DNA from 2 places in the Arhodomonas sp. KWT genome. Region 2 is predicted to be linked to the other one. Evidence: predicted binding sites of a transcription regulator. Region 2 holds the regulator's gene; the other holds the start of a gene.
What was found. Region 2 encodes LexA, which represses DNA repair genes until DNA is damaged. Its sites were predicted from a motif close to TACTGTNNATATNNACAGTA; they were not measured.
Positions count from the first base shown of each region.

Region 1 (7,805 bases), on a different contig from region 2:
CGGACCGTGCCCACGAGGGCCTCTCCGGCGACGGCCTCAGCCATGCCGGTGCGCCTGTGCCTTGTCAGTGACGGTCGATCCTGCTGTCTCATGCGCCTGTGCGATACCGATCAGGGGCGGCAGGTCGGCCAGCGTGTCGACCACCGCCTCGGGACGAGCCTCAAAGATAGCATCCCCTTCCCGATAGCCATAGGGCACACAGGCGACCGGGATCCCCGCATTGCGGGCCGCGGACACGTCGGTGAGCGAATCGCCCACCATCAGGCAGTCCGCCAGCGCCACCCCCAGGATCCCGGCGGCATGGGCCAGCGGCGCGGGGGCCGGCTTCTTCTCGGCCAGGGTATCGCCGCCGACCACGGCGCCGAAACGCGCCGCCAGGCCCAGGGTCTCCAGCAGCGGCCGCGCCAGCCCCTCGGGCTTGTTCGTCACCACCGCCACGGGGATACCCGCTGCGGCCAGGGCGTCGAGGAGCTCGATCACCCCCGGATAGATCGTGGTCCGCTCGACCAGCCGCTCGCGGTAGAGGACCAGGAACCGCGCCAGGGCCGCCTCCGTGCCCGCCGGCTCCCCGTCGATCCCGCGCCGGCCGGCGAGCGCCCGCGCAACCAGGCGCCGGGCGCCGTTGCCCACCCAGTGACGGACCAGCGCCTCGCCCACGGGCTCGCGGCCGAGCTCGGCGAGCAGGCGGTCCACGGCGGTGGCGATATCCGGCGCGCTGTCCACGAGCGTGCCGTCCAGATCGAAGAGCACGGCCCGCGGCCGGGACAGGCTCATGCGCCCCCCTCGGCGAGCCGGCGGCGCATCTCGCCGATCGCCCCGGCGTAGTCCGGCGCACCGAAGATCGCCGAGCCGGCGACGAAGGTGTCCGCACCGGCCGCCGCCGCGTCGGCGATGTTCGCCGCCTTGATCCCGCCATCGACCTCGAGGCGGATATCGCGGCCGCTCTCGTCGATGATCCGCCGCGCCGCACGGAGCTTGTCCAGCGAACGCGGGATGAAGGCCTGGCCGCCGAAGCCGGGGTTCACGGACATGATCAGCACCATGTCCACCTTGTCGATGACCCAGGGCAGGCAGTCCAGCGGCGTCGCCGGGTTGAACACCAGCCCCGCACGGCAGCCCTCATCGCGGATGAGCTGGAGCGTGCGATCGACGTGTTCGCTCGCCTCGGGGTGAAAGGTGATCCAGCTCGCCCCCGCCGCGGCGAAGTCCGGGACGATACGGTCCACGGGCCTGATCATGAGATGGACGTCGATGGGCGCGGTGACGCCATGGCGGCGCAGCGCCTGGCAGACCACGGGGCCGAAGGTGAGGTTCGGCACGTAATGGTTGTCCATGACGTCGAAGTGGACCATGTCCGCGCCGGCGGCGAGGACGTCGTCCACCTCCTCGCCGAGGCGCGCGAAGTCCGCTGAGAGGATGGACGCGGCAATACGGAAATCGGTCATCGTCCGGGGCCTTGAGGCTGGTCGCGAAGCTGAGCACTTTACAATAGATGCCAGGGACGTAATAGGTAACGCCGTGCGGACGATGCCGGCAGGCAGCGATCCGTGACGGGCACCCGCGGCAACGGAGGGAGACGACGATGTTCTGGGAGATCCCGGTACTGATGGCACTGCACCTGATCGCAGCGGTGGTCTGGATCGGAGGTATGTTCCTCGCCTACACCTGCCTGCGCCCGGCGGCCGGCGCCCTCGAGCCATCCGTGCGCGGCCCGCTCTGGCACGGGGTACTGCGGCGCTTCCTGGCCGCGGTCTGGGTCGCCGTGGTGGTGCTGCCGGCGAGCGGATACCGCATGAGCGCGCTGCGCTTCGGCGGGCTCGCGGACGCACCGGCCTACGTGCACGCCATGCAGGCGATCGGCTGGGTGATGATCGCGCTGTTCGTCTACCTCTACTTCGGCCCGTACCGGCGGCTCGGCCGTGCGGTCGCCGACGGCAGCACCGGCGCCGCCGGCGCGGCGCTGGGGCGCATCCGCCGCGTGGTCCAGATCAACCTGGGGCTGGGCATGGCCCTGCTCGTGGTGGTCGCGGCCGGGCGTTTCTTCGCCTTCTGAGACCGCGGTTCAGGACGCGGCCCGGCGGCGGAGATAGTCGTAGGCGGCCTTGACCTCGCGGGTCCGCGCCCCCGCCTCGCGCAGGGTCGCCTCGTCCGCCCCCCGCGCCACCAGGCGGTCGGGGTGATGGCGGCTCAGCAGCCGCCGGTAGGCGATGCGCACGGTCTCCGCCGTCGCGCCCTCCTCCAGCCCGAGCACGGCATACGCCCAGGCCACGTCCATGCGGTCACCCGAGCCCTGGGCCCGCCGGCGCACCGAGGCGTAGAGCCGGCGGTAATCCTCGTCATCGATGCGGAGCAGGCGCACGGCGTCACGCAGCCGGCGGAATACCGGCCCGGTGGGCTCGCCGTCCGCCAGCGCCACCCCGAGAAGCAGACGCAGCCAGCGCTGGGCGGGACGTCCGCCGCGGACCCGGCGCAGGCGTATGAGATAGCGCCGCCACGGATAGCCGGGCTGCTTGGCCGCGGAGAACTGGCTGATGGCGACCCGTCGGGCGGCGCTGTCGAGGCCGAACTCGTTCATCAGGGCGCGGGTGGCAGCGATCTCGGCCTCGCTCACCCGGCCGTCACGCTTGGCGATATGCCCCGCCCAGCCGAACAGCGCGGCGAGGAAAACGCGCTCGCGCGGGTCCTCGCTCCATTGCCGCCAGCGCCCCGGGCGCAGCGGCGCGAAGTAGCGCCGGTCGTCACGCCACCATCCCAGCGCGGCGCCCAGCGCCACCCCGGCCGCCCCGGCCAGCCACAGGCCGATGAGCGCTCCTGCCAACCGGCCGGCATAGCGGCCTGAAAGACCCAGCCACGACGTCATTTATCGCTTCGATATCCGCTCTTGGACCCACGATGCCGCCCACGGCACCGCCCGGCACGAGAGTATACCGAAGCCCGCGGCACCGACTAATCCATGGCGGGACAAACAGGCTTCAGGCAACACGGCCGCACGCCGAGCCGCCCGGAGATGGAGAGGCATCGCGGACCGGGACCTGCCTCCGGGGGGAACCGTTCGCGCACCACCCCGTGCGCAACCCGCTCACTGCGCCCCGGCCGTGCGCAGGGCACCGCCGTCGCCCGCCAGCAGACGCGCCAGTGGCATGGGGGCGCCATAGAGATAGCCCTGGGCGAGCAGCTCCGGCCAGCGCGCCAGGAACCGCGCCTCTTCCTCACGCTCGACCCCCTCCACCACGACCTGCAGCCCCAGGTCTGTCGCCATGGACACGATGGCCTGCATGATCACCTGCCCCGCCGGGCTCTTCCAGAGCCCCTGGACAAAGGAACGGTCCACCTTGAGCACCTGCACCGGCAGCTCCAGCAGATAGGCCAGCGACGAATAGCCCGTGCCGAAGTCGTCCACGGCAAGGCGCACCCCGAGGGCGCGCAGCTCGCGCAGCGTGTCGATGATCGTGGAGTTGTCGCCGATCAGCCGGTGCTCCGTGATCTCCAGCGTCAGACGCCGCGGATCAAGCCCGGTGTCGCGCAGCACCGCGGCCACCTCGTCGACGAAGCCGCTCTCGTGCAGCTGCTCGACGGACACGTTCACCGCCACCTCCGGGACCCGTCCGCCGGGCGTGGTGGTAGCGACCAGCTCTTCGCAGGCACGCCGCAGCACCCATGCCCCCACCGGGCGGATCAGTCCGGTGTCCTCCAGCACGGGCACGAACTGGTCCGGCGGCACCGGCTGACCGTCCTCCCAGTGCCAGCGCAGCAGCGTCTCGACCCCGCACACCTCGCCGCTGCCGAGGGACACGATGGGCTGGTAGGCCAGCGAGAACTCATCCTCCTCCAGCGCCCGGTGCAGGGCGACCTCCAGCGCCACCGCCCGGGCCGAGTGGTGGTCCGGTGCCTGGGGCGGTTCGTCGTCGAACAGCACCCAGCAGCGCCCGAGACGGCGGGCCCGCTGAAGCGCGGCCTCCGCGGCCACCAGCGGCCCCTCGGCCTGGCCCGTCGCCGCCTTGCTCGCGGCGAACCCCGCGGAGACGGTCACCAGCAGCTCCCGCCCGTGGCAGAAGATCGGCCGGCGCATGGACTGGTCCAGGGCCTCGGCCATCTCCCGGGCGCGCGCCGGCGCGCCGGGACCGGTCATGACCACGCCGAACTCGTCGCCGCCGAGGTTCGCCACCCGTGCGCCGGTACCGGCGAGGCGCTGCAGCCGCCGCCCCACCTCGGCGAGCACGGTGTCGCCGCAGGCGTGACCGTAGCCGAGGTTGATCTGGCGCAGGCGGTCGATGTCGATGCACCCGACCGCCACCGGCGCGCCATTGCCCGCCGCGGTCTCGAGAACGGAGAGGAACTCGGCGCGCCCCAGCAGCGGTGACGGCTTCGAGCTCCGCGCGCTGTCCGCCTCGGCCTCCGCCTCCAGCTCAAGGGCGACGGCACCGGTGGGGTACGGCACCAGCCGCCCGGCAAAACGGGCGCCCGGGTCGCACACACCGCGCAGGCTCAGGTAGATGCCGGCACAGCCGGCGCGCAGCGCGGCCAGGCACAGCGACAGCGAGCGCGCCGGGTAGACCGCGTCGGTCAGCCAGCCGTCGACGCTGTCTCCCCGGGCCAGCCCGGCCAGTGCCTCCGGCAGCGCGGTCGCCACGGAGGTGACGCGCCCCTCGCCGTCGAGCATCAGGCGGTAGACCGGTGCCGCCGGCGGCGCCTGAACGGCCGCTAGGCTGGATTGATAGTTCGGCATGGCGCGTGGTACTCGAAGATCCAGCCACCGTCCTCCCGTCCATAGGCGGGCCGGGCACCTCGGCAACCATAGCGGGCCCGGCCGTCGTCGACCGGGAACTCGGCGTTGTGGACGGGCATCCCCAGAATGCGCTCCCGGGCCTGTCCGCCGGCGGCGCACACACGGTCGCTGACAGCCTCCAGGCTCAGGGCCTCGCCCGGGTCCACCAGGACGTAGTCGAACCACTCACTGGCGGCCAGCTCTTCCGCCTCGGCCAGTCCGCCGCACTCGCACACCTGCCACAGCGGCGATGCGAGCACCGCCTCGGCCAGCGGGTGGGTGCTGCGGCGCAGGTTCACGAACAGTAACCTCATGCCACGGCCCTCCCCGCCGGCGCGGCGGCAGCATCGGTGGCGGGCAAGGCGCCGAGGGCGCGTCCCAGGGCCTCGTCGATGCGCAGCCGGCAGGCCACCGAGAGCACGCGGCCGATACGCACCGCGGAGCCGTCGCCGAAGCGCGTCAGCTCCAGGCCCATCCCCCGGAGCATGCGCTCCACGGCGACGCTGGTCGCCATCACGTACTCGCGGATGCCGTTGCTGGCGCCGTAGCGGTAGCACGCGCGCATCAGCGACAGCGTCGTCTCGGTGCAGCTCGCCTGTACCCGCTCGCTGGCGTCCGAGGGCTCCACGGCGAAGCGCGAGAGCTCCCAGACATCGCTGGCACAGGGCACGGACTCGCCGCGCAGCAGCTCCGGGAACACGTCGCGGAGCATGTACGGGCCGGTGGTCGGCAGCAGCCGGAAGGTGCCGATCACCGTCTCACGGTGCTTATGGCAGGCAATGTAGACCGGGTCGAGATCGTCGTAGTCGTCACGCTCGCGGCCACGCACGCTCGTGACCTCCCAGCCCAGACGCTGGCGGAAGACACGGTGGCGGAAGCGGTAAATGCCATCGACCACCGACGGCGGGAGCGTCGCTTCGGACGGACGTCCGACAAGGATCTGAGCTTGCATGGGCCGGGCCTCTCGCAGTTGTTTGGGTCCGGCTCCCATTCAACGGCGCGCGCGGCCGCGAGGTAACTGTCAGTTCTTACAGGTTGTCAGCAGTGAATGAACGGCTTCACGCAAGCTGGGGGGCGATCAGGCCCTGAGCGATGGCGCGGGCGACCGCCTGCTGGCGCGAGGTGACATCCAGCTTGCGCGCCGCATTGTTGAGGTGGAATACCACCGTGCGCTCGCTCACCCCGAGGATCGCGCCGGTCTCCCAGGCGGTCTTCCCCTCCGCCGCCCAGAGCAGGCATTCGCGCTCGCGCGCGGTCAGGCTGGCGGGACGGTAAGGCAGCGCGCCGTGGTCGAGCAGCCCGCATACCGCCTCGTGGACGTAGCTGGAGAACATGAACAGGGCCGGCTGGGAGGCACGGATATCCCGCTCGACCGGGGTGCCCCGCCGCCCGGAGGAGAAGCTCAGCAGCCCGACCTCGCCGCGGCTGCCGCGCACGGGCAGGCATGTCCCGGTAACCAGGCCGAAGGCGGCGGCCTCGTGGAGCACCGCCAGATCCTCCGGACCGTACTCGGGACTGTCGAACAGCTCGCTCCAGCGCGCCGGGCGCACGTGGTTCACGCTGTGACGCACCGCCGGGTCGAGCTGGATGTAGTCCTCGGCCTGGTAGCGCTCGCGCCACTCGTCCGGATGGCCGCTGATGACGAGCATGAAGGGCCGGGTCAGCGAGCTGGGAAAGCGCGCGCCGTAGATGAAATGGTCGTAGCCGTAGAGCGCGGCCGCGCGGCTGCACACCGAGTGAAGGGCCTCGATGCTGTCCGCGGCGAGTGCCGCCTCGATGAGTTCGCTAAGACGTGGCTCCGGCATAGTCGCCCCACCCCCATTCGACGGCGCGTCCGTGCTGCCTCAGCCCACCAGGCGTTCGAGTCCCTCGCCCCGTTTCATGCCCAGCCCCTGACGCAGGGCCCGGAGGACCCCCTCGTAAGCCTCCGGCCCGCGCAGGCGCGCAAGCTGCAGCGCCCCCTGGGTCGCGGCCAGGATCTGGTGCGCCGTGTCCGCCACGTCGTCAACGTGGGGAATGCTGCCATCGGCGAGCCCGGCCTCGAGCGTCTCGATGAAGAAACCGAGGACGTCCTGCAGCAGCGCATCCGCCTCGCGGCACATTGCCGGCGGCAGGCCGGTACGCTCCACGCCGACGACCCCCAGGGGACAGACGCGGTCGGCGGCGACGTAGCGCCCGTCCAGCTCGAAGAACGCCTCCAGCCGTGCCGACGCGTCCGCGCCTCGCGAGCGCTGGCGCTCACACCACCAGCCGAAGTCCTCGCGCACACGGGCGAGCACGGCGAGGCCGAGATCCGCCTTTGCCGGGAAATGGTAGTGCACCGCGGCGGTGCGCACCCCCAGCGCCTCGGCGATGTGGTGATAGCTGAAACCGTTGAAGCCGCGCGCCTGCATCAGCCGCTGCGCGGTGGCCAGGATCGCCCGCCGGGTCTCGCCACGTGGTCGCCGGCTCACGCCCCGCCTCCGCCGTGATTGGCGAACAGCACCAGCTCCGCCAGGTTGCAGGGACGGTGACGCACGTCGAGCTGATCGGCCAGGATGGCGTCCCAGGCGGTACGGCAGGCCCCGGTCGAACCCGGCAGGCAGGCGATGAACGTATGGTTCGCGAAGCCCGCGAGGGCCCGCGACTGGATCGTGGAGCTGCCGATCTCGGCATGGGAGAGCTGGCGGAAGAGCTCGCCGAAGCCCTCGACCTCCGCATCGAGCAACGGGCGCACGGCCTCGGGGGTATCGTCCCGGCCCGTGAAGCCGGTCCCCCCCGTGGTAAGCACGGCCTGCACGGCCGGATCCGCAATCCAGCGGGAGAGCACGGCACGGATCCGGTAGCGATCGTCCGGCAGGATCTCACGCTCGGCAAGATGATGCCCCGCCGCCTGCAGGCGCTCGCACAGCAACGCACCCGAGCGGTCCTCGTCCACACCCCGTGTATCCGACAGCGTTAGCACCGCCATCGACAGCGGACGGAATTCCGGACTTGCCTCGTGCACGCTACCCCCTGCGTTGAACCGTCATACGTTACCGACTCCAATCCCGTCGGGCAT
Region 1 covers NZ_WNXE01000013.1:4,737-12,541, reverse strand. The annotation lists gene G7A99_RS04475 (phosphoglycolate phosphatase) at 37-774, opposite strand; gene rpe (ribulose-phosphate 3-epimerase) at 771-1,445, opposite strand; gene G7A99_RS04465 (CopD family protein) at 1,583-2,053, shown strand; gene G7A99_RS04460 (TerB family tellurite resistance protein) at 2,063-2,860, opposite strand; gene G7A99_RS04455 (bifunctional diguanylate cyclase/phosphodiesterase) at 3,080-4,726, opposite strand; gene G7A99_RS04450 (hypothetical protein) at 4,702-5,079, opposite strand; gene G7A99_RS04445 (acyl-homoserine-lactone synthase) at 5,076-5,717, opposite strand; gene G7A99_RS04440 (LuxR family transcriptional regulator) at 5,824-6,570, opposite strand; gene G7A99_RS04435 (TetR/AcrR family transcriptional regulator) at 6,610-7,218, opposite strand; gene moaB (molybdenum cofactor biosynthesis protein B) at 7,215-7,751, opposite strand.
Region 1: G7A99_RS04445 (acyl-homoserine-lactone synthase) is a predicted target of LexA. The motif match lies at 5,782-5,801, and genes of this name have one in related genera.

Region 2 (10,990 bases):
GGCTGTTGAGCAGCGCCGCGGTGAACGCCGCGGGGTAGTGGTGCTTGAGCCAGGCGGAGACATAGACCAGCAGCGCGAAGCTCGCCGCATGGCTCTCCGGGAAGCCGTACTCGCCGAAGCCCAGGATCTGCTGGAACACCCGCTCGGCGAAGTCAACGTCATACCCCCTCTCGCGCATGCCCTCCACCAGCCGCTCGCGGAACGGCCCGAGCCCACCCTTGCGGCGCCAGGCGGCCATGGACCGGCGCAGTCCGTCCGCCTCGCCGGGGGTGAAGCCGGCGGCCACCACCGCAAGCTGCATGACCTGCTCCTGGAAGATGGGCACGCCGTAGGTACGTTCGAGCACCTCGCGCACCGCCTCGCTGGGGTAGTCCACCGGCTCCAGCCCCTCGCGACGGCGCAGATAGGGATGGACCATGTCGCCCTGGATGGGACCCGGCCGGACGATGGAGATCTCCACCACCAGGTCGTAGAAGGTCTGCGGCCGCATGCGGGGGAGCATCGCCATCTGCGCCCGGGACTCCACCTGGAACACCCCCACCGTGTCCGCCCGGCCGATCATGTCGTAGACCGCCGGGTCGCCCTCCGGGATGTCGCCCAGGCCCAGGGACCGGCCGTGGTGGCGCGCGACGAGCTCGAAGCAGCGCCGGATCGCGGTGAGCATGCCCAGCGACAGGCAGTCCACCTTGAGCAGTCCCAGGGCCTCCAGGTCGTCCTTGTCCCACTGGATCACGGAGCGCCCGGCCATGGCGGCGTTCTCCGTGGGCACCAGCTCCGCCAGCGGCCCGCGGGAGATCACGAACCCGCCCACGTGCTGGGAGAGGTGACGGGGGAAACCCAGCAGCTCGCGGGCGAGCACGATCAGCCGGTGCACCACCGGGCTCTCGGGGTCCAGGCCGGCCTCGCGCACACGCTCGTCGCCGATGGTGCCCCCGTCCCACCACTGCATGGCACCGGCCAGCCGCTCGAGCTGGTCCTGGCCCAGACCGAGCGCACGGCCCACGTCGCGCAGGGCGCTGCGCGGGCGGTAGGTGATCACCGTGGCGGCCAGCGCCGCGCGCTCGCGACCGTAGCGGCGGTAGATGTACTGGATCACCTCCTCGCGGCGCTCGTGCTCGAAGTCCACGTCGATGTCCGGCGGCTCGCCCCGCTCGGGGGAGATGAAACGCTCGAATAACAGCTGCTGACGGGTGGGGTTCACGGCGGTGATGCCGAGGCAGTAGCAGACCACGGAGTTCGCCGCCGAGCCCCGCCCCTGGCAGAGGATGCCGCGGCGGCGGGCGAATTCCACCACGTCGTGGACCGTGAGGAAGTACGGCTCATAGCCCATGCCGGCGATGACCGAGAGCTCGTGCTCCACCTGCCGGCGCACCTCCCCGGGCACGCCGTCTTTCCAGTGATCCGCCAGTCCGGCCTCCACCAGCGCGCGCAGCCGTTCACCGGGCGTCGCGTATTCCCCTGTCAGCTCGTCGGGGTACTCGTAGCGCAGCTCCGTGAGCGAGAAGCGGCAGCGCGCCGCCACCCGGACCCCCTCCTCCAGCAGGGGCCGCGGGAACAGCCGCGCGAGCTCGCGGCGGGAACGCAGGTGGCGCTCGCCGTTACCGGCCAGGGCCGTGCCGAGCTCGGCCAGCGGACGGCCGAGGCGGATCGCGGTGAGCGTGTCCTGGAGGGCTCGCCGGCCACGGCGATGCATCAGCACCCCGCCGCAGGCGAGTCGCGGTACCCCGGTGGCCGCGGACAGCCGGGCGCTGACACGCAGCCGTTCGGCGTCCGAGCCGTCGCGCAGGGCCCCCACGCCGAGCCAGCCCCGGCCGGGGAAGCATCCGGCAAACCACGCCGCCGTCTCCTCCGTCAGCGCCGGGGTCACCCACAGGATGGCGAGGCAGTCCGGCAGCGCCCCGGCCAGCTCCGCGCGCCCCAGGCGGTAGGCCCCCTTCGGGGCCAGGCTCCGCGCCAGGCTGATGAGCGCGCACAGCTGGCCGTAGGCACGGCGGTCGGGGGCGAGCACCACCAGCGTGGTGCCGTCCTCGAGCACGAACTCGCTGCCGACGATCAGCGCCAGCCCCGTCTCCCGGGCGGCCATGTGCGCCCGCACCACGCCGGCGACGGAGCACTCGTCGGTCACCGCCAGGGCCGTGTACCCCAGCTCGGCGGCGCGCGTCATCAGCTCGCCGGGATGGGAGGCCCCGCGGCGGAAGCTGAAGTTGCTCAGGCAGTAGAGCTCGGCGTAGGCGGCGGTCTCGTCGTCCATCACGGGGTTTCGCGGATTGCTGTATATATTTACAGTATTCCCATGAATGCCCGGTACTCAACCGGGCTTGCCAGCCGGCGAAGATACTGTATATTTATACAGTAACCGGAGGATGCATGAACGAACTGACCCCCCGACAGGCCGAGATACTGGCGCTGATCCGCCGCTGCATCGCGGAGACGGGCTACCCGCCGACGCGCAGCGAGATCGCCCGCGCCTGCGGCTTCCGCTCGCCCAACGCCGCGGAGCAGCACCTGCGGGCACTCGCGCGCAAGGGGGTCATCGAGATGCGCCGGGGGGCCTCCCGGGGCATCCGCCTGATCGGTATGGAGACCGATGAAGGCGACGCAGGCGACGACACCGGCGAGGGCCTGCCGGTGGTCGGCCGGGTCGCCGCCGGCAGCCCGATCCTGGCGGAGGAGCACATCGAGCGGCGCTACGCGATCACCGAGGCGCTGTTCGACCGGCGTCCGGACTACCTGCTGGTGGTCCGGGGCGCGAGCATGCAGGACGCGGGGATCCTGGACGGCGATCTCCTGGCGGTGCAGCGCACCGAAGAGGCAAGGGACGGCCAGATCGTGGTGGCACGCCTGCACGACGAGGTCACGGTGAAGCGCTTCCGCCGCCGTGGCCCCCACGTGGAGCTGCTGCCCGAAAACGACGCATTCCGCCCCATCGAGGTGGATCTGCGAGTCGAATCCCTTGCCATCGAGGGCATCGGGGTGGGTGTCATCCGCCCCGCGCTCTGAGGAGAGTCAGCCATGAGCGAAGCGGTCGAGGAGCTGCTCCGTCAGCCCGGTATCTGGCGGGCCGGCGCCACGGGCGACGGGCCGGACGGGCGTCATGTCACCACCGGCCACCCGGCCCTGGACGCAGTGCTGCCCGGGGGCGGCTGGCCCCGGGGCGCGCTCACCGAGGTCCTCCACGAGCACCACGGCATCGGCGAGCTCCGGCTGCTGATGCCCGCGCTGGCGGAGATCGCGCGCCAGGGGCGCTGGGTGGCCTTCATCGCCCCGCCCTTCGTCCCCTACGCACCGGCGCTCACCGCCCAGGGACTCGATCTGGGCCGGCTGCTGCTGATCCACCCCCGCAGCGGGACCGACGCCCTGTGGGCCGTGGAACAGGCCCTGCGCGCCGGCACCTGCGGGGCCGTGCTCGCCTGGCCGCGGCAGGTGGACACCGCGAGCCTGCGCCGCCTGCAGCTCGCCGCCGAGGCCGGCGACAGCCTCGGGCTGATCTTCCGCCGCGAGAGCAACCGCAGCAGCGCCTCGCCGGCGGCCCTGCGGCTGCACCTGGACCGGGACGACCGCGGCCTGCGCATGGAGCTGCTCAAGTGCCGCGGCGGCGGCCGGCGCCGGGTCCTCTACCCGGAGACTGAGGCCGCCCCGGCGGTGCCCGCCGCGGTCAGCGCACCACCGGCGGCACGCGAGGCGGCCGGACCGGCCCCGGTACGCAATGCCGCGACACCGCGCCCGGCACCGCACCGCCGTGGCGGCGGCCGGCCGCGGGCTGCACAGATCGAGCTGGGGCTGGTGCCCCGGGGCTGAGCGCCGGATGCCGGCGGAGAATGGCCCCATGACGCTGTGGCTGTGCCTGCGGGTGCCGGAGCTGGCGCTGGAGGTCTTCCAGCGGGCCGGAGGCGACGACGATGCCCGCGTGGTCGCCGAAGGCGGTACGGTATCGGCGGCCAACCGGCCGGCCCGCCGCGCCGGGGTGGCACCGGGCCAGCGCGTCAGCGCCGCCCGGGCCCTGGTGCCCCGGCTGCTCTGCCACGAACGCGATCCGGCCGCGGAGGCTCGGGCCCTGCGTCAGCTCGCCGCCTGGTCGCTGCAGTTCACCCCGGTGGTAAGCCCCCAGCGCCCGGACGCCCTGCTGCTGGAGATCGGCGGCAGCCTGCGCTACTTCGGCGGACTGGAGCGGCTGCGCACGACGATCGCCGACGGCGTGGCGGGGCTCGGCTACCGGCCGCTGACCAGCCTCGCCCCGACCCCTACCGCCGCCTGGCTGCTTGCGCGCGCCGGCGACACGACGGCCGCGACGACGCAGACCGAGAGCGATGCGGCACTGACCCAGTTGCCCGTGGCGGTCCTCGCGCTGGAACAGCCCCGCCACCATGAAGAGCTCACCGGCCTCGGCTGCGAGACCCTGGGCGACGTCCTCGCCCTGCCCCGGGACGGCCTCGCCCGGCGCTTCGGCCATACCCTGCTGCGCCAGCTCGACCGCGCCCACGGCCGTCACGCCGACCCGCGCCACCCCTGGCAGCCCCCGCCGCGCTACCGCGCCGAGATCACCCTGCCCCGGGAAAGCGGCGACCGGGAGCTGATCGCCAGGGGCCTGGAACGACTGCTCGGCGAGCTCTGCGGCTACCTGAGCGGGCTCGGCCGGGGGGTCCAGCGCCTGGAGCTGCGGCTCCACCACGTCCCCCGCGGGGCGAGCACCGCCCGCGTCGGCCTGCTCGCCCCGAGCCGCGATGCCGCACACCTGCTCACCCTCGCCCGCGAACGCCTGGAACGCCTGGCCCTGTCCGGCCCCGTGCAGTCACTCACCCTGCTGGCCGGCGACCTCCAGCCACTGGCCCCGGAATCGCCGGCACTCCTGCCCGGCGCCCGGGAAGAGACGCCGTGGCACGGCCTGGTGGAACGGCTCTCCACGCGCCTGGGCGAGGAGACGGTCAACGGCCTGCACACCCGCAGCGAGCATCGACCCGAGCGTGCCTGGCATTACGTCGCCCCCGGCCGCGGCGGCGGGACGCCGGCCCCCAACCCCGCACGCCCGCTGTGGCTGCTGGACCCGCCCCGGGCACTGACCGTGAGCGCCGAGACGCCCGCATGGCACGGCCCCCTCACCCTCCACGACGGGCCGGAGCGCATCGAGTCCGGCTGGTGGGACGGCCAGGACGTGGCCCGCGACTACTACGTGGCCAGCAACCCCGGCGGGGAACGGCTGTGGGTCTACCGCGAAAGGGGCCATGCCCGCGGCTGGTTCCTCCACGGGCTGTTCGCCTGAGCCGCCCTATCCCGTCTCCGCGCTCTGGAAGCCACGGACCAGGTAGTCGAACAGCAGCCCGTAGGCGAGCCCCAGCGGGATCGCCACGATCGCCGTCGCCGCCATCAGCGAAGGCCAGAAGTAGACATCGCCGCGGATCAGCTCCGTGGGCACGCCGGCGCTGAGGTTGCGCGAGGCGCTCTCGCTGATGAAGGTCACGGAGTAGATATAATTCGACAGCGACAGCGAGAACGCGAACACCATGCATGCCCCGATGCCCGGCAGGGCCTGGGGCAGCACGACCTTGCGGAACGCGGTGAAGCGCGAGCAGCCGTCCAGCAGCGCCGCCTCGTCGAGCTCCCGGGGCACCGAGCGGAAGAAGCCCAGCAGCAGCCACGTACAGAAGGGCACCGTGATGGTGGGCAGGACCACCACCAGCGACCAGATGCTGTTCGCCAGCCCCAGCCACACCACGATGCGGAACAGCGGGATGAACAGCAGCGTCGGCGGGATGAGGTAGACGAGGAAAATCGCCATGCCCGAGCTCTCGCCCCAGCGCCCGGTGAGCCGCGCGAGGGCGTAGGCCGCCGGCACCGCCAGCACCACCGTGATCGCGACCACGAACACCCCGATCACCAGCGAGTTCCACAGGAAGGTGGGGAACGGCGTGCCCGTGAACAGGAACACCAGGTGCTTGAGGGTCGCGCCCTGCTCGTAGAGGAACGGGTTCGACCCCGGGTCGAAGAGCTCCGACTCCTTCTTGAAGATCGTGAGCACGGCATAGGCGATCGGCAGTATCGAGAACAGTACCAGCAGCACGACCGCCGTGTAGAACCCGGTTTTTCTCGCCTGCCTGCGCATGCCCGTCACCTCAGTCGCGGTGCAGCCGTGCGGCGAAACGCAGCGCCACGATCGCCGCCGCCGCGAGCACGGGGAAGAGAAACAGCGACACGGCGGCCCCCTGGGCGAGGTCGCCGCTCTCGATGCCCTTGAGATAGGCCCAGTAGGGCAGGATCTGGCCCGAGTGCCCCGGCCCGCCCCGGGTGAGCAGTGCCACCGTGGACATCTCGCCGATGACCAGCAGCGCAGTGAACAGGATGGCCACGATGAGCACCGGCGCCAGTGCCGGAATAATGATGCGCAGGAGCACCCGGAAGAATCCGGCGCCGTCGATCTGGGCCTGCTCCAGCCGCTCCCGGGGGATGGACAGCCGGCCGGCGAGGACAATGATCGTCGCCAGCGGCAGGGTGCGCCAGATATCGACGAACACCACCGAACCCAGCCCCAGCCACTCCCGGCCGAGGTAATAGAGGTGCTTTGCCGGCCCCAGCGGTGTGCCCGGCCCGAGCAGGCCGAGCTGTACCAGCAGCCAGTCTATCGGGCTGAACTGCGAGTCCAGCAGCCACAGCCAGGTGATGGCCGCGAGCGCCACCGGCATCGCCCAGGGCAGCATGAACAGCACCTGCACGAGCCGCCGGCCGGGGAATTCCCGCGCCAGGATCTCCACGGCGATAGTCGCCAGCACCACGATGCCCACGACGGTAGCGACGGTGACGATGATGCTGTTGCGCAGCGCGCTCATGAACGCTTCCTGCTGCATCACCGCACGGAAATTCTCCAGGCCGACAAAGCTGCTGATCGTGGGATCGCCGACGGTGGCATCGCTGAAACTCAGCGCGATGGCGATGCAGAACGGCACCGCCACGAAGGCGACGATATAGAGCACCGCCGGCGCGAGCATGACGGTGCCGAGGACCCGTGGCCGCTCCAGGGCGTCCCCCGCGCGGGCGAACCAGCCGCCCTGCGCCGCGGCACTCATGCCGCCACCCCCGACGGGGCAGACCGGCGCTCGCCGCTCTCGGCATCGAAGTAGCGCGCGTTCGCCCGGCGCACGACCAGGGTCCGGCGCTGACCGGTCTCCATGCTCGGCGGCTCCGCCTGCCGCAGCCGCGCGATCACCCGCGGACGCCGCCGCCCGGTCTCGGGGACGCCGGCGCACACGGCAGCGTAGATCAGCCACTCCGCACCGAGGAACTCCAGGTGCTCCAGCTCGACCTCGAGGCGCAGCGCCACCTCCCCGGGGTCCTCCTCGCCGTGCTCGAGAAGCAGGTGCTCCGGGCGCACACCGAGGATGACGTTGTCACCGAGATCGAGACGGTTCATGGGTGGATCACCGATAAAGCCGGCCACGAAGAGGTTGCCGGGATCCTCGTAGAGCGTTCGCGGTGTGCCCAGCTGCTGGATGCAGCCGTTGTGCACCACCGCCACCCGGTCCGCGAGCCCGAGGGCCTCGAGCTGATCGTGGGTGACGTAGAGCGTGGTGATCTGCGTACGGTCGTGGAGCTCGCGCAGCTCCCCGCGTGCCTGGCTCCGGATCTGGGCGTCCAGCGAGGACAGCGGCTCGTCGAAGACGAATAGCTCCGGGTCGCGCACCAGCGCCCGGGCCAGCGCCACCCGCTGCATCTGCCCGCCGGACAGCCGGGTGGGCCGGCGTTCGAGCAGATCGCCGATATCCAGGATACCGGTCACCCAGTCGATCTTCTCACGCTGCTCCGCGGCGGGTACCCGGCGCGCCACCAGCGGGAAACGGATGTTCTCCAGCACGCTCATGTGCGGATACAGCGCGAAGCTCTGGAAGACCATGGCGACGTTGCGCCGCTTGGGCGGGATGCCAACGATGGAGCGTCCGTCCACCAGGATGTCGCCGGCACTCGGCTCCTCGAGCCCGGCAACCATGCGCATCAGCGTGCTCTTGCCGGAGCCGGACGGTCCGAGGATGGCGAGGAGCTCGCCGTCCGTGGACGTGAGGTCGATGCCGTCCACCGCGCGGATGCGGCCGAAGTGCTTCTTGAGGCCACGAGTCTCGAGTACCGCCATGTCGCCGTTCGCCCCGTTAATACAATCATGGATCATCGCCCGCCGCACCGGAACGGGCCGGCGCAGCGGGACTCATTTCGGGGGAGCCGGCCCGCCCCGGCCGGGGGCGGGCCATGGACATCGGCGCTGCTCAGCCGCCGCCCACGTAGCCGCGTTCGCGCCACTTCTCGAAGATGGCGCGAATCTCCCCGGCAGTGTCCTCCACCGCCTGCTCCGGGGTTTTCACGCCACGGGCGACGTCTGCCATCATGCTGGAGATCAGGTGCGACTGGTACACCTCGCTGACAGCAGGGTTGGCATAGCCCGGGTAGCCCAGCCACGCGGTCCAGTCCTCGGCGGTCTTCAACAGACCGAGCTTGTCCGGGGGCTCCGCGCCCCACGGATCGTCGTTCAGCCAGCTGTCATCACCGAAGAGCTGCGGCACCTGGGAGGTAAAGGCCGGGAAATTGTAGAACTTGGAGTAGTAGCTCGCGGACGGATAGTTGTGCTCGAGATCGAGCATGAACTTCTTCGCCGCCTGGATCTTGGTCTCGTCGGTGACGTACTCCGGCATGGTGTGGATGAACCACACGTGGGCCGGCATCTTCACGTCACCCCGCGGTCCCTTCAGGCCCGGCCGGAAGCCGGTGTCTGCGGCCACGTCCGGCGAGCTCTCCTGGGCACTGCGGTAGAAGGAGATGGAGTTCTGGATATATGAGGCGGAACCGCCGATGAAAGTCTGGTTATTGGAGGCGGCGTTCCACGCGAAGACCTCCGGGGTCATCGCGTTCTCGAAGAGCTGCTTCTGGAACTTCACGGCCTCGACGACCTCCGGCGAGTCGAAGGTGACATTGCCGTTCTCGTCCTGGATCGAGCCGCCGAAGGACCAGATCAGCGCGCGGGCATAAAACTCGGAGTCGATCTCCGGCGACATCCCCACGGCAACCGGCGTGCCGGTCTTCTGGAAGATCTTGCCGCCGCCCTCGAGCAGGTCCGCGTAGGTCTGCGGGCCATCGGGGTAACCGGCGTCCTTCCACAGAGAGCGACGGTAGTCACCCGGGTCCGGCACCCAGCCGTGGCAGAAGCCGTACCACATGTCCTTCGCCGGCAGGTAACTGGAACGCTCGCAGGTGCCGGCACGCTCGCCGAACTCCGTCGCGGCGGCCTTGTTGACGTCGTTCAGCGGCTTGAGCCCGTCGATGAACGCGGTCGGCGGGGCCACCATCTCGAACAGCGTCGCCCCCTCGCCGGCGGAGATCGACGCGGACAGGGTCGAGGCCAGATCGGCGATGTTGATGAAATTCACCGTGACGTCGACGTTATGCGCGTCACCCCATTCCTGGGCGTACTGCTTGAACCACTGGTCATAGCGGGGCACGAAGTGGCTCCACTGGGTGATGCTGATGCTCGTGCCGTCGGGGAACTGCTCGGGGAAGCTCATGTCCCCGTACTGGGTCTTGGAGAAGTCGGGGGCCGGCGGTTCGCCGGCGGCCCATGCGGTGCCCGTCACCAGGCAGGCGGCGAGGAGCGCAGTGGCACAACGCCGCGGGAAAGAGGCGGATTCACGGGGATAGTTGGACATTTTTGTGTCCTCCTTCGCGAAACGAGGAGTACACTGTGAGTCTAGAATCGCGTGGTGCGCTGTCAACGAACGGCGGAGACAGCGCGAACATGCCATCCCCGGAAACCGTCTTTCCCGGCAATATGCGATGAACCAAAAAAAGGGGCCTTACGGCCCCTTTTTCGCATGTTTCAGAAACCGGCGCCCGTCAGGCGTCGGCCTCCTCCACCGCCTTGATGCTCAGCCGGATCCGGCCCTGGCGGTCCACCTCCAGGACCTTCACGCGCACCACCTGTCCCTCGGAGAGCTCGTCGGCGACGCTCTCGACACGGCGGTTGGAGATCTGGGAGATGTGCACCAGCCCGTCGCGACCCGGCAGTATGTTCACGAACGCGCCGAAGTCCATGAGCTTGATCACCCGGCCCTCGTAGATGCGGCCGACCTCGACGTCCGCGGTGAGCAGCTCGATGCGCCGGCGCGCCTCGTTGGCGGCAGCGGCGTCCGTGGAGGCCACGGTAACCACGCCGTCATCCGAGATGTCGATGCTCGTGCCGGTTTCCTCGGTGAGCTGGCGGATGGTGCTGCCGCCCTTGCCGATGACGTCACGGATCTTCTCGGGGTCGATGCGCAGGGTAAGCAGCCGCGGCGCGTGCTCGGACATCTCCTGGCGGGGCTCGGCGATCACCTCGTTCATCTTGCCGAGGATGTGCATGCGGCCTTCGCGGGCGCGCTCCAGCGCCTTCTCCATGATCTCGCGGGTGATCCCGTTGATCTTGATGTCCATCTGCAGCGCGGTGACGCCATCCTCGGAGCCGGCGACCTTGAAGTCCATGTCGCCGAGGTGATCCTCGTCGCCGAGGATATCGGTGAGCACGGCGAAGTCGTCGCCTTCCTTGATCAGACCCATGGCGATACCCGCCACCGGCGCCTTGATCGGCACGCCCGCGTCCATGAGCGAGAGGCTGGTGCCACAGACACTGGCCATGGAGCTGGAGCCATTGGACTCGGTGATCTCCGAGACCACGCGGATCACGTAGGGACACTCCTCGCTGCTCGGCATCACGGCCTGGATGCCGCGCTTGGCGAGCTTGCCGTGACCGATCTCACGGCGCTTGGGGCTGCCCATGAAGCCGGTCTCGCCCACGCAGTACGGCGGGAAGTTATAGTGGAGCATGAACGGCTCCTTGCGCTCGCCCTCGATGGCGTCCACCACCTGGGCATCGCGCCCGGTACCCAGCGTGGTGATGACCATCGCCTGGGTCTCGCCGCGCGTGAACAGCGCCGAGCCGTGGGTACGGGGCAGCGCACCGACCTCGATGGTCAGCGGCCGTACCGTG
Region 2 covers NZ_WNXE01000002.1:94,844-105,833, reverse strand. The annotation lists partial or broken gene G7A99_RS01470 (error-prone DNA polymerase) at 1-2,251, opposite strand, end outside; gene lexA (transcriptional repressor LexA) at 2,368-3,000, shown strand; gene imuA (translesion DNA synthesis-associated protein ImuA) at 3,013-3,798, shown strand; gene G7A99_RS01455 (DNA polymerase Y family protein) at 3,827-5,257, shown strand; gene G7A99_RS01450 (carbohydrate ABC transporter permease) at 5,264-6,097, opposite strand; gene G7A99_RS01445 (carbohydrate ABC transporter permease) at 6,108-7,055, opposite strand; gene G7A99_RS01440 (ABC transporter ATP-binding protein) at 7,052-8,113, opposite strand; gene G7A99_RS01435 (ABC transporter substrate-binding protein) at 8,244-9,674, opposite strand; gene pnp (polyribonucleotide nucleotidyltransferase) at 9,862-10,990, opposite strand, start outside.